One region of the Shewanella sp. DAU305 genome, then DNA from elsewhere that is predicted to be linked to it. Evidence: predicted binding sites of a transcription regulator. Region 1 holds the regulator's gene; each other region holds the start of a gene.
What was found. Region 1 encodes sigma-54, which starts transcription at its own class of promoters, with help from an activator protein. Its sites were predicted from a motif close to GTTGGCACGNNNNTNGNNT; they were not measured.

Region 1 (4,262 bases):
CGTGCCGTCGAGCGACAAATGTGTCGCCAAGCTTTTGAAACGAGATGTGAACTGCACAAATAAGCAGTGCTAAATGTGAGGTGTACTAATCTGAGTGTCTGTGTGGAACGCTGAGTATGAAATGAAACTAACAGGCTTCGTCAAACTTAGCATCGATCAAGGCACAAATGGCATCCAGAGCGGGCTCAGCATCTGGACCTTCGGCGATAAGCTTAATGGTTTTACCCATGCCAGTCTCAAGCATCAATAAGCCAAGCACGCTGGCGGCCGATGCCTGTTTATCGCCTTGTATCAAGGTGATAGTCGCATCAAACTCGGATGCCAGTACCACCAACTTAGTGGCGGCACGGGCATGTAATCCCAGTTTGTTACAGATGGTGATCTGACGTTCAAGCTTTGGCATTATTGAGCTCTCGATGACGGGCATAAACTTTATGTTTACCGTTACTAAAGCGTTTAGCCAATTGCTCTGCGACGTAAACCGATCTGTGTTGCCCACCCGTGCAGCCAATCGCCACAGTTAAATAACTGCGATTGTTGCGCTCGAGATGTGGCAGCCAAGTTTCCAGTAAATTTTCGATTTGCCAGATGAACTTATTCACGAGTGGTTGACGATTTAAGAACTCAGCCACGGGCTCATCTAAGCCTGTCAATGGACGCAGCGCCAGTTCCCAGTGTGGGTTAGGCAGAAAGCGTACATCAAACATAAAGTCGGCTTCGGTTGGCATACCGTGCTTAAAGCCAAAGGACTCGAAGTTAATCACTAACTCTTTATCGACGCTGCCGAGCAGAATTTGTCTCACTTGATCGCTTAAATCATAGATATTCAGATTCGACGTATCTATGTAGTGATCGACCAGTTTTGACATAGGCTCGAGCAGTTTCCCTTCCAGCTTTATCGCTTCTTGCAAAGAGACTTGGCTCTTCGACAAAGGATGCAAACGGCGGGTCTCGCTGTAACGCTTAAGCAGAATTTTATCGCTGGAATTGAGGAAGAAGCTGGTTAACTCAGTATCAGGAGGCAGGCTCGCTAGTTGCTTCACTAAGACTTTATCCTGCTCAGGCAAGTTACGCACGTCGACACTGATGGCGACGAGATCGTTACTGCCTTTGAGTTGCTCAAGCAAAGTGCCGATTAAGGGCAAGGGAAGGTTATCGACACAATAATAGCCGAGATCTTCGAGTACCCTTAGGGCGACAGATTTGCCTGAGCCTGAGCGGCCCGACACTATGACCAGTTTCATCCAGTGATTACCTGATAGAGTTCCGTTTCATCATGCGTCTTGCGTAATTGCTTTAATATTTGCTTGTCGCTCAGCTTTTCGGCCATGCAAGACAAGGTACTTAAGTGCTGCTGACATTGGTCTGCAGGCACCAGTAGTGCAAATAAAATATCAACAGGTTGCTTATCGATAGCATCGAATGCTATCGGCTCTTCACACTTAATGAGTATGGCAATGGGCTGATCTATATCGGCTAGTCGACCATGTGGAATGGCGATGCCGTTACCTATACCTGTGCTCCCCATCTTTTCGCGCGCCACTAGGCTTTCGAATATCTCTTGAGATGAGAGGGTCGGGTACTGGGCAGCGACTAAGTCGCTGATGAGTTCCAGTACCTTTTTCTTGCTGCCCGGAGTGGCGCAGGTAGTGCACTCCGGCCGCAGTATGGTACAAAGTTCCATTATTAGTGTTTTGTTAACTTCTCTTTGTGTTTAATAACCTGACGATCAAGCTTGTCAATCAGGGCGTCTATAGCGGCATACATGTCAGCATGCTCTGAAGTAGCAAAAACTTCACCACCGATAAGATTTATTCTCGCTTCGGCAATCTGTTGCATTTTCTCGACATTGAGCACAACGTGCACATTATTGATCTGTTCGAAATGGCGTTCAAGTTTTGAAAACTTTTCTTCTACATATGCACGTAACGATTCGGTAATTTCGACATGGTGTCCACTCAGGTTTATTTGCATAGAAACGTCCTCCGATATCCACTGTAGGTTATAAACTTTTACGCTGATTAGAAGGCGGAATGAGCATAGCCTCTCGGTACTTCGCAATGGTTCTGCGGGCTACGTTGATCCCTTGTTCTGCCAGAAGTTGTGCCATCTTACTGTCGCTCAATGGTTTTTTCTGGTTTTCCGCTGCAACCAGTTTCTTAATGAAGGCTCTGATTGCTGTGGATGAGCACTCCCCACCATCGTCAGTACCGACGTGGCTAGAGAAGAAGTATTTTAGTTCAAAAAGTCCCTTAGGGGTATGCATGTATTTCTGTGTCGTCACCCGTGAGATGGTCGACTCATGCATTTCTACCGCTTCGGCAATATCGTTCAGCACCATAGGTTTCATGGCTTCTTCACCGTATTCAAAGAAACCTTGCTGATATTGGACGATACAGTTCGCAACTTTAAGTAAAGTGTCGTTACGGCTTTCTAGGCTTTTGATAAACCATTTAGCCTCTTGCAGATGACCACGAATAAATTGGCTATCGGCTTGGCTTTTAGTGCTGCGCGCCATCGAGGCATAATGTTGGTTTACATTGATTTTTGGCATGCAGTCAGGATTAAGCTCGACCACCCAGCGGCCATTTTTTTTCGACACTGACACATCCGGGATGACGTATTCGTCATCGTTGGGCGTAATCAATAAACCTGGGCGGGGATTGAGGGTTTGGATAAGCGCTATGCCGTCCCTTAATTCATCCTCTTTTAATTTAGTCTTACGCATCAACAACCTAAAGTCGCGGGCGGCGATCAGATCTAAATGATCTTTGATCAGCATGCGGGCGTTTTCTAGGTTGGGCGTGTCAGCGGCGAAATGCGACAGTTGGATCAACAGGCATTCACTTAAATCGCGGGCGGCAACACCAATGGGATCAAAATGTTGAATGCGCTTGAGTACGGCTTCGACTTCGTCGAGCTCGACCTCCGAATTGCCCATGGCTTCGAGGATTTCGTCAGTGCTTTGGGTGAGATAGCCTTGATCGTCGATGGCATCAATAATGGCGGTGGCAATGGCTAAATCGGTTTCAGAAAACGGCGTGAGGTTTTTTTGCCATTCTAAGTGTTCATACAAGCCTTCAATGGTCTCACCTTGGAAGGGCATATCGTCTTCACGACTGCCGCCGGGGCCAGAATTGGGAGAGGCGGTGAACACTTCATCCCATGTGGTGTCCATGGGGAGTTCGTCGGGCATGGACTCTTTCGTGAGCGACTCTGCCGTATCTATGGTGGAGCTGTCTTTTTCTGGCGGCAGGGTGCTTGATTCACTGAAATCCGTATCGGATAGCGTTTGGTTTACAGGGTCTTTAGTGGCGTCGAATTGATCCTCTTCCAGCTCGAGAAGGGGATTAGAATCTAAGGCTTGCTGGATCTCTTGCTGCAGTTCTAATGACGACAGTTGCAACAGACGTATGGCCTGTTGTAATTGTGGCGTCATGGTTAACTGTTGACCCAGTTTGAGCTGGAGTGACGCTTTCATGTTACCGCTGATCCCTACGTTATTATTGTTGGATGAGGTCGCTTGTTATCATCTTGAGTGGAGTCCAATGGTGGCATAAATTACCTGCATTGGCTCCGGTTGATTAACTATAGCCTGAATTGTTCACCTAAGTACACAGCCCTAACTTGCTGATTGTCTAAGATCTCTGCGGGTGTTCCTTCGGCAATCAAGTTTCCGTGACTCACGATATAGGCATGTTCACACACATCTAATGTCTCACGGACATTGTGGTCTGTGATCAACACGCCAAGGCCACGACTTTTGAGCTGTTCGATAATCTTTTTAATGTCGATAACCGAAATCGGATCGACACCAGCAAAGGGTTCATCGAGCAAAATGAACTTAGGATTTGCTGCTAACGCCCGCGCAATTTCGACACGGCGACGTTCACCGCCCGACAATGACATGCCTTGGCTGTCACGGATGTGGGTGATGTGGAACTCTTCAAGCAGATGTTCTAGCTCTTCTTCCCTTTGCTCTTTTTTTAATTCTTTACGCGTTTGCAGCACGGCCATGATGTTGTCATGGACGGTCAGTTTACGGAAGATACTGGCTTCCTGCGGCAAGTAACCTATACCTTTGCGGGCACGCAGGTGCATAGGATCTGCGGTTAAATCATCATCGTCGATAAAGATGTGGCCTTTATCGCTCTTAACCAGACCGACGACCATGTAAAAGGTGGTAGTTTTACCCGCGCCGTTCGGGCCGAGTAGGCCAACGACCTGACCGGTTTTTACCGTCAGACTAACGTCTTTAACCA
Region 2 (4,262 bases), 780 kb from region 1:
ATTGCCATATCAAGGGAGTTACTTGTCAGCTGTAAGCTGCCTTGATGGAATTGCTGGGCGACCTGACTCGTTGCGACACCACCACCGACAGCTGTTTTGGAATTTGAAAAAATAGAATTAGCGTAAACATCCGCAAATTCAGCACGGGATTCTTTAAAGCCAATGGTGTTCGCATTCGCAATGTTGTTCGCCGTGGTGTTTAAATCTTTCTGTGCGGCAGCAATGCCACTCAATGCAATGTTAAACGACATAATTCACCTCTACATTTGACTCAATTCAATTGCGGGCGACAAACGCCCAATTCGGATTCTGTAAAAACTTATTTTTGTGTGAACTTAAGTTTCAGACACAGCTAATACGTCGGTTAACTTGATCCCCATACCGCCTCTCAAGTTAAGAATGGCGCCGGTACTGGCCGTCCCTAAAGAAACGCTACTCACATGAGCATAGGTTGAAACGGGCAGCTCTTGGGATTTCCCATCCACTAAACCACTCGCCTTAATCGTATAGTTACCTGCGACCACAGGCAGGCCATTCTTATCTAAACCATCCCAGTTCACATCGACGTTACCACCATCGCTACCATCGACTTTAAAGGTTGTGACAACTTGGCCCTTCTCATCTTCGATACGCACAGTAATCTCTGGAATTTTATCAGGGGTACTGACCACACCTTTCATCGTTGGGCTTTCTGCTGAAATATTGCCTGTATCGGTTGGAATCAATACCTTACGACCAACGAGTCCCGATGCCTGCAGTGCTTGGCTCGACGTCATGACACTGTTTAAGTTAACAATTTCATCATTTAACTTGCCGATACCATCAACCGTCGAAAATGATGCCATCTGCGCAATCATTTGATCGTTGTCAACAGGCTTAAAAGGGTCCTGCATCGATAACTGTTGGCTTAATAACGAGAAAAAATCATCTTGGGTTAACTGTTGGCTTTTCGCTTCCGGTACAATCGAATCTTTTGGCAGACGTATGCCATCAAGAAACGGATTGCCCGTTGAGCTGGTTGATGAATTGGTCGTAACAGCATTTGACTGACTCTTATTTTGAGCCGTCTGCGCCGATGCTTGGTTAATTTGATTAATGAGGCTCACAGCTTACCTCCTAAGTAACACATGTTATTTACCCATCCCAAGTGTTTGTTGCAGCATAGACTTAGCTGCTTCAGCGACCTGAACATTCATTTGATATGAGCGCGAAGCAGAAATCATATCTGCCATTTCTTCCATGACATTAACATTCGGTTTATAAATAAAGCCGTCCGCATCCGCCATTGGATGATCGGGCGAATATTCTTTTAGTAGTGGTCGATCACTTTCAACAATACCTTTTACCGCAACACCTTGAGAGGCTTGTTGCTGACTTTGCGCTTTGGCCATTTCAGCTTCAAAAATAGGATGACGAGAACGATAGGTCTTATCTACGCTACTCGAGACGGAATCAGCGTTAGCTATGTTACTCGCCGTGGTGTTCAACCTGACCGATTGAGCCGACATTCCCGAGCCAGCAACATCAAATATGCTAAATAAACTCATGATTAATCCCCTCTCAGCGCTTTCTTCATGCCACTAAACTTACTGTCTAAAAAGCCTAATGACATTTGATATTCAAGGGCATTTTGCATGAATGCCGATTGTTCCTGTTGGATATCAACGGTATTGCCATCACCGGTATCGGGTTGATTTGGCACACGGAACTTAACAAATTGACCCGTCAACTCAGCAAGACCAAAATGCTTGTCTGACTCTTGCATTTCAAGACTATTACGCTGCTGTTGTTGGCCACGGGCGGCCTGCATTGCCGCAGAAAAATCAACATCACGGGCTTTATAATGTGGCGTATCGGCGTTAGCGATATTGCTCGAAATGACTTCAGCTCGCTGCGCTCTAATACCGAGAGTGTACTGATGCACACCCAGTGCATTATCAAAATTGATCGCCATAAAATTGCCTCCTCGTGTTGCTCACGGAAATAAAGCAATTAATGTGCCAACATAGTGGAATAATGAGAATAACAATAGGAATGAGCAAGTGATGGGTAAAAAATTACCGACAAATGTCGGTAATTTTCTTTAAAGCAGTAGACTTAAGTCTTTTTCTGGTAATAAATCCCAGGGTTACAACGGACCATGTCAAACTCATCCGTTAAACCAGCAATAGATTCAGAAGCACCGAGAAATAGGATCCCTTTTGGATTAAGAGCGGCAGCGAATTGCCGCAAAATTTTTGCCTTTGCCTCAGGCGCAAAATAAATAAGCACATTGCGGCAAAAAATAATGTCGAACTTACCAAGTAAGCTATAACTTTCAAGCAGATTATGTGCCCTAAAGTTCACCAAACGCTTAACATTATCCTTTAACTTCATATTGCCTGAAGGCAAAGCATCAAAAAACTGACGCTTACGCTCCTCGGATAAACCGCGCGCTAATGCCAAGCTATCGTACTCAGCATTTTTGCAACGTTCCAACATGGAAGGCGACAAATCCGTAGCTTGAATTGACGCACTACCCGCAAGCGCACCAGGCTTCTTCTGTTGATACTCAAGAATCGTCATCGCCAATGAATAGGGTTCTTGCCCGGACGAACACGCTGCCGACCAAATCTTAAGTGGACGACCTAAACGACTATACTCAGGTAACAAAACGTTATGCAATAACTCAAATGGATAACGATCACGAAACCAAAGGGTTTCATTGGTCGTCATAGCATCGATCACTTCAGCCCGAAGCGCACGTTCCGTTGGCTTCATCGAATGCTTAACCACATCAGATAAGGATGGCAGGTTATATTTCCCCATCAGAGGAGCAAGACGACTGAGCACCAGATATTGCTTATTTTCACCCAGTACGATGCCGCTGTGTTGCTCTAAGAACAACCTAAATTGATTATATTCAGCTTCAGCGAGTGATTTATTTGGCACATTCACATCCTAAATCCTATAGCAAGCACCAAAATCAGTGCGAAACCATCATGTTATAAAGTCGAGATTATAGCGTAAAGCGTATCTAGGTACTAACTACTGCACTTACAAACTTAAGTGTTTATTCACGGCAGCAGCCAGTTCGTCGGGATTAAACTTAGCGATAAAGTCATTGGCCCCCACTTTTTGAACCATTGCCTGATTGAATACACCACTTAACGATGTGTGCAGTACCACTTTAATATGCTTGAGCTTAGGATCATCTCGGATCTCAGCGGTCAGGGTATAACCATCCATTTCAGGCATCTCAATGTCTGAGATAATGAGAGGGATTTCATCGGCAACATTGTCCATTTCTTTGGCGATTTCTTTAAGCTTATCTAATGCTTCTCGACCATCTTTTGCGGTATCAATTTGTAAGTTCAATGACTCGAGTGAACGAATAATTTGCTTACGCGCCACGGCAGAATCATCGATAACCATAATATGGTAATGCTGGGTTCTGTCGAGGGTCAGCTTTTCATTGGCTTCTTCACTGATAGCGGTTTTAACCGGTGAAATCTCATCTAAGATTTTTTCTACATCGAGAATTTCAACCAATTCACCTTCTATCTCAGTTACAGCCGTCAGATAAGAATAACGACCGGCACCTTGCGGCGGAGGCATAATCGCTTCCCAATTCATGTTGATAATCCGCTCAACAGAACTGACCAAGAAACCTTGAACGCTACGGTTATATTCAGAAATAATGATGAAACAGTTTTCAGTACTCGCTAAAGGTCTACCACCTGTTGCCGCACTCAGATCAATAACTGAAATAGTCGTACCGCGAATATGCGCGACACCTTTAACATAAGGATTAAGTTTAGGCAAAGTTGTCAGTGGCGGGCACTGCAGTACTTCTTTCACCTTAAACACGTTAATCCCAAACCGTTGACGACCGTTTAATTTAAAAAGCAGCAATTCTAAACGGTTTTGACCAACGAGCTGGGTTCGTTTGTTGACTGAATCAAGAATACTCGACATAACTCTGCCTTGTTGTTCTGTTTATGTACGGCCCTATGACTCGTTTGAGTATAGGCATATTAATTGCTTACGTCTTATCTATCGATAAACATAGTCGAAACTGAGTCAATCTTCTGACAGTGATGCAAATTATTATTACAGTGGTCAGCTTCGAACTTGATAAAAGTATAGGTGCATTCTGGCGTTACAAGCTAGTCTCTTCATTATGAAAGTAAATTTAGTCTGTTTTTTTAGTGTTTTCGCCCTCTTCATGCCCGCTTTTGCGAGTGCAGAGCCTATTGTTCCCACCGTATCGGCCATCTCAG
Region 3 (4,262 bases), 770 kb from region 1:
CATATTGAGTTCACCGTCCAACCAGCCAGTATGTGATACATTATTTGGGAAACACAAATCGCAACCTATTAAATAAATATTGCTCGCTTTCATGTTCACCGCTAAATCTACCGCAGTATGAAGAACGCTTCCGCCAGAGTAAAGAGCATTATGGTGCTGCAGTAATCTTAAAGAGTTGTATAAAGGACTCTGGCCATATGCGACATATCTATTTCCCTGCCATTTTCGAAGTACATGATTTTCAAGTCTTGGGAAATAGACTAAATTGATTCCATTTGAATGTTCAGGAATCAGATGAGTATCATTAATGTCTTCATCAATACTGACCACAATTTCAGGTTTAATATTGTTCTGTAATAGATACCTTAAAGCCGTATCAAGAGCGATGATAATTGGCCGATTACTTTTATTGTAAATTTCTTTGAGTAACGTGATGGCATTTTCTAACGAAGGGCCTGTGCCAATAACGATGACGTGTTGGCAAGGAGGCTGATAAAGTTCTGACACATCGGCATCTGTCAGAACTAATTCTTCATTTTGTTTGAATCGGCCCAAAATTTGAGGGTCTTGAGCCTGATGTGCTCTTGCCGCAAAGCGAGTTTGGTGGTGGATTAATATTTTGTTTCTTAACGCCGCGCCTTCATCATCGGCTAACACTAAATCTGCAGAAGAGCTTAGAAACGGGGTCGCTAATTTGCTATCCGGTGTCGCTAAATGCAATTGGCATTTAGGATTCGATAACCAATCCGTTTGATCTGTATAGCTAAGCACCAACTGAGTGACCGCAAGGTTAAGTATGGTCACATTCAGTTTTTCTAGTGGGTAGTTAATCAACAGTTCTCGAGGTAAATCACCTAAGCCTAACCCATATAAATGGATCGTATGGCTATTAGGGGGCAACTGGCTGATATTAAGATTAACTTCTGCCATGCGATCATGGCGACTACTCAATTGAATTCCATTAACGCTAATGGTCTGGTTTTGGCCTTGAACTAGGTGCGAATCTAGATGGTTGATAGATTGGCTTTTAATTGTTGCCGCGACGATAGGCCAGCGACGTTCGATAATGGCAATGTTTGATGTGAACAGGTCGGTCATTCCGCATCCTCTGGAATTGCTTATTTCAGACGCCAGTTCGATTACTATCTGGTCTCTCCACAGGGACTCGAACCCCGATCGGCCGCTTAGGAGGCGGCTGCTCTATCCTGTTGAGCTATAGAGAGACGACAGTGATTATACTGGTTTTATCTCTGATTAAAAGGCTTATGATTTAGTTGCTTAAATCTTAAGCGCTATGTCGTTTATCTGCACATTGTAGGCTGCATTTTGGTCTAAAAGTACTGCTGTTGAGCTTTCTTCACTCACTTGTTCAATTTTTACCGTGGCTCGACTTTTGGTTGCGACGGCGCGCATTTCATTGAGTCGATCGGGTAGGTTTTGCTGTAATACGACTTGGAATTTATCCCCGACACGAATGCCATGTTTACGGCCGAGATTTAAAATGATCCTGTCCGCTTGGCGGCTCACGACTTGGCCGAGTAAGGGTCTGCAATTGAGAGTACTGTCCAAATCGTGGGTAGCCTGTTGCATTAATTTAGTAATATTTTTGCCATAGGATGATCGCCAGAATCTGTCCGTATTCGGTGCAATAATGGCTTGTTCTTCAAATTCCCATGGCGCCGATGTGCTGTAGCTTTTACTCCAGACTTCTTCGCCACTGATCCCATGATAGAGGCTAAGTTTGAACTGGAATTGCCTGAGTGGAGCTTCATCCCAGAATCCTAGGAAGGTTGGCTGCACTGGCTCCATTGAGATATCCATAATTTGTGGTTGGAGAATATATTGGCTGTCGGTAATTTCACTGAGCCAGCTTGGGAGTCGATAACCGCGAATATCCACTAGATCTTGTTTAATATCGAGCAGCTCTTTAGCGTGAGTGTGGCTAAAACCTGTGGAAGAGTAATCTTCTATAATACTGCCTAATTTTTCTGAGATCACTTCTTCAAAGCCTGAAAGCTGTCCGTATCTGAGCTGAGTACGATCTTTGATTTGTGCTTGAGGAATTAAAATCGCGGCCTTTAATTGTCCATTTGGACACTGCTGCGTAGGATCATCATTTAGATCAAGTCGTAGGGACACATAAATTTTGTTTCCCTGGATTCGTTCGCTAACGAGTTGGATGCTGATGGCTTGGGCGTTGCGATTTATCGCGAAGTTATTCTGTGTAAGGTTTCCGTTAGAGGTTTGTTGTTCACTGGATATTTGAATGCCCGTGCTTAATGTAGCATAGCTAACGGCTTGATTAATCGCTTCTTCCCTTGCTTGAGCCGTATTACCATTGATAATAGTCGCTTCACCACTGGCTTCCATCCATTCGGCTCGAATAGGTAAAGACAGCAGTGCAAGGCTCAAAATGATGAGCGAAGCTGAACGTGGTATGTGCATCAATACAATCCTTATCGCTAAGCTATTGGCGAGCTTGCTAATCGAGCCAGTTTCCTGACACTTAACCTAATATACCGACAAAGCAAATTTCATGCCTGACTAACGAGAGTTTTCGATAAAGTTTCCATTGGCGCAGTCGATATACAGCGTATGAGCATAATATTGTCGGGCTGGAGCAATTTTGGTCCGAAGATTGCTGGCTTTTGTTACTCACAAAAATGAGACGCATAGAGTGTGAGTTATTTAATTGCCAGTACACCCACAGATGAGGTAAATCCAATGCTAAAGCGTGTGATTATTCCCTTAACATTACTGATGTTAGGTGGATGTGTGGCTAAATCGGTTACACCGCCCAAGCCGAGTTTAGTGGATGGCAATGGGTTGCCGCCAACGGCAGTGATCAACCATTTAGCACAGCGAATTGTGACAGAGCTCGTTAAGCAAAATGATGCTCTGCGTTCTGATCAACCAATCGTCGTCGCCACCCCTGTATTAGTGGGTGACATGAATGGCACAAATGCGTTGGCGCAGCAGTTACAGCAAGGATTAATGACGTCGCTCCATAGCTTTCAGTTTAATGTGGTTGATTTAAATTTAGCAGATGGCTTGAGAGTGACGGCTAATGGGGATTTTATTTTGACGCGAGATTGGCAACAATTGTCGAAAAATCTTCCCGTTGAGCATCTTGTCGTTTCGACGATGAGCCCAGTAACCAATGGTATGGCGATCAATACTCGGATTGTGAACATAAGTAACAATCGTGTGGTATCGGCCTCTCAAACTTTTGTGACTCAAAAAGAGTTGGCAAACTACATGCAGCCTTCGGAGCAAATTGTGTCACAAAATGGCATCTTATATCGTCAGGCGAGTCCAGGCATGAATGAAGTGCGTGTTTTAGGAGATGGAAAATGAAACGCTACCTTTTAGTTATTGCGGCGCTAATGCTAACTGGCTGCGCTGCTAAAGATAGATATGTGCAATGGGAGGATGTGCCGCCGCCGAGTTTTCCTAAGTTAACGGCCATAGGATATGCGCCCTTAGCGACTCAACCGGCTAAAGAACAATCACAAAGAGTGTTGATGGCCATGCAAGCATCAAAAATTATGGCCTATCGTGAATTAGCAGAACAAGTTTATGGGCAGAAAATAACGGCAAACAGCAGTGTTAGTGATTGGATGTTGACGGACGATAATGTCAAAGCGTCGGTTTCTGGCGTGATCCGTGGTGCGCGGGTCGTTAAGAGTTATCCGGCTGGCGATCATTATGTCACTGAGTTAGAACTGGATTTTTCACAGGTATGGGCGCTGTATCAGCAACAGAGTCGTCCACAGCGAGTGAAAGAAGTCACGTATTTTTAGTCATTTCTACATGACTCTATTGAGCCGCGTACTATGCGAGTAGTTATGCGGCTTTTCTTTTTCTGCACAAGTATCAAAGTCTAATCTTTAATCAGAGCAGAGCTTAGAAGCGGGAAATACAGAGTGGGAATTGATGCGCCTGTTAGGCCTTTAAATCATTACCTAAACTTGAGATAGTTGAGGTCTTGCCTTTATCGTTATACGTAAGGCTGGAGGCGTTTCTGCTGGCTTGTAAAGCTTGAGCGAAGCGATTGAGACTGGCTAAATTCATCTCAATTAAACTGGCATTTTGATCGTTCAGTTCTTTGCATTCAGTTAATGCGTCTTTGACAACGGCCATTTTATGCACGAGTTCGGTTTGCTGAGTGAGTTGAGACTTATCAGTGTGGTTTGCCAGAATATCGTCATTAGTCTTGAGTTCTTTCAGACATTGTGATTTTTCGTTAGCAAGAGAAAGCA

Region 2: the regulator sigma-54 is predicted to act here: its motif matches at 1,987-2,005, upstream of flgB (flagellar basal body rod protein FlgB).
Region 3: the regulator sigma-54 is predicted to act here: its motif matches at 2,526-2,544, upstream of OX890_RS08580 (flagellar assembly protein FlgT).

Annotation. Positions count from the first base shown of each region.
Region 1 is NZ_CP113808.1:1,251,922-1,256,183, forward strand. Features, by position in the region: gene OX890_RS05455 (HPr family phosphocarrier protein) at 128-403, opposite strand; gene rapZ (RNase adapter RapZ) at 390-1,244, opposite strand; gene ptsN (PTS IIA-like nitrogen regulatory protein PtsN) at 1,241-1,684, opposite strand; gene hpf (ribosome hibernation promoting factor) at 1,687-1,974, opposite strand; gene OX890_RS05475 (RNA polymerase factor sigma-54) at 2,003-3,481, opposite strand; gene lptB (LPS export ABC transporter ATP-binding protein) at 3,589-4,262, opposite strand, start outside.
Region 2 is NZ_CP113808.1:2,028,472-2,032,733, reverse strand. Features, by position in the region: gene flgE (flagellar hook protein FlgE) at 1-251, opposite strand, end outside; gene flgD (flagellar hook assembly protein FlgD) at 336-1,106, opposite strand; gene flgC (flagellar basal body rod protein FlgC) at 1,131-1,547, opposite strand; gene flgB (flagellar basal body rod protein FlgB) at 1,550-1,954, opposite strand; gene OX890_RS08615 (CheR family methyltransferase) at 2,098-2,937, opposite strand; gene OX890_RS08610 (chemotaxis protein CheV) at 3,037-3,957, opposite strand; gene flgA (flagellar basal body P-ring formation chaperone FlgA) at 4,163-4,262, shown strand, end outside.
Region 3 is NZ_CP113808.1:2,023,092-2,027,353, forward strand. Features, by position in the region: gene OX890_RS08570 (motility associated factor glycosyltransferase family protein) at 1-1,098, opposite strand, end outside; tRNA gene OX890_RS08575 (tRNA-Arg) at 1,148-1,223, opposite strand; gene OX890_RS08580 (flagellar assembly protein FlgT) at 1,279-2,445, opposite strand; gene OX890_RS08585 (FlgO family outer membrane protein) at 2,725-3,357, shown strand; gene OX890_RS08590 (LPP20 family lipoprotein) at 3,354-3,803, shown strand; gene OX890_RS08595 (flagella synthesis protein FlgN) at 3,946-4,262, opposite strand, start outside.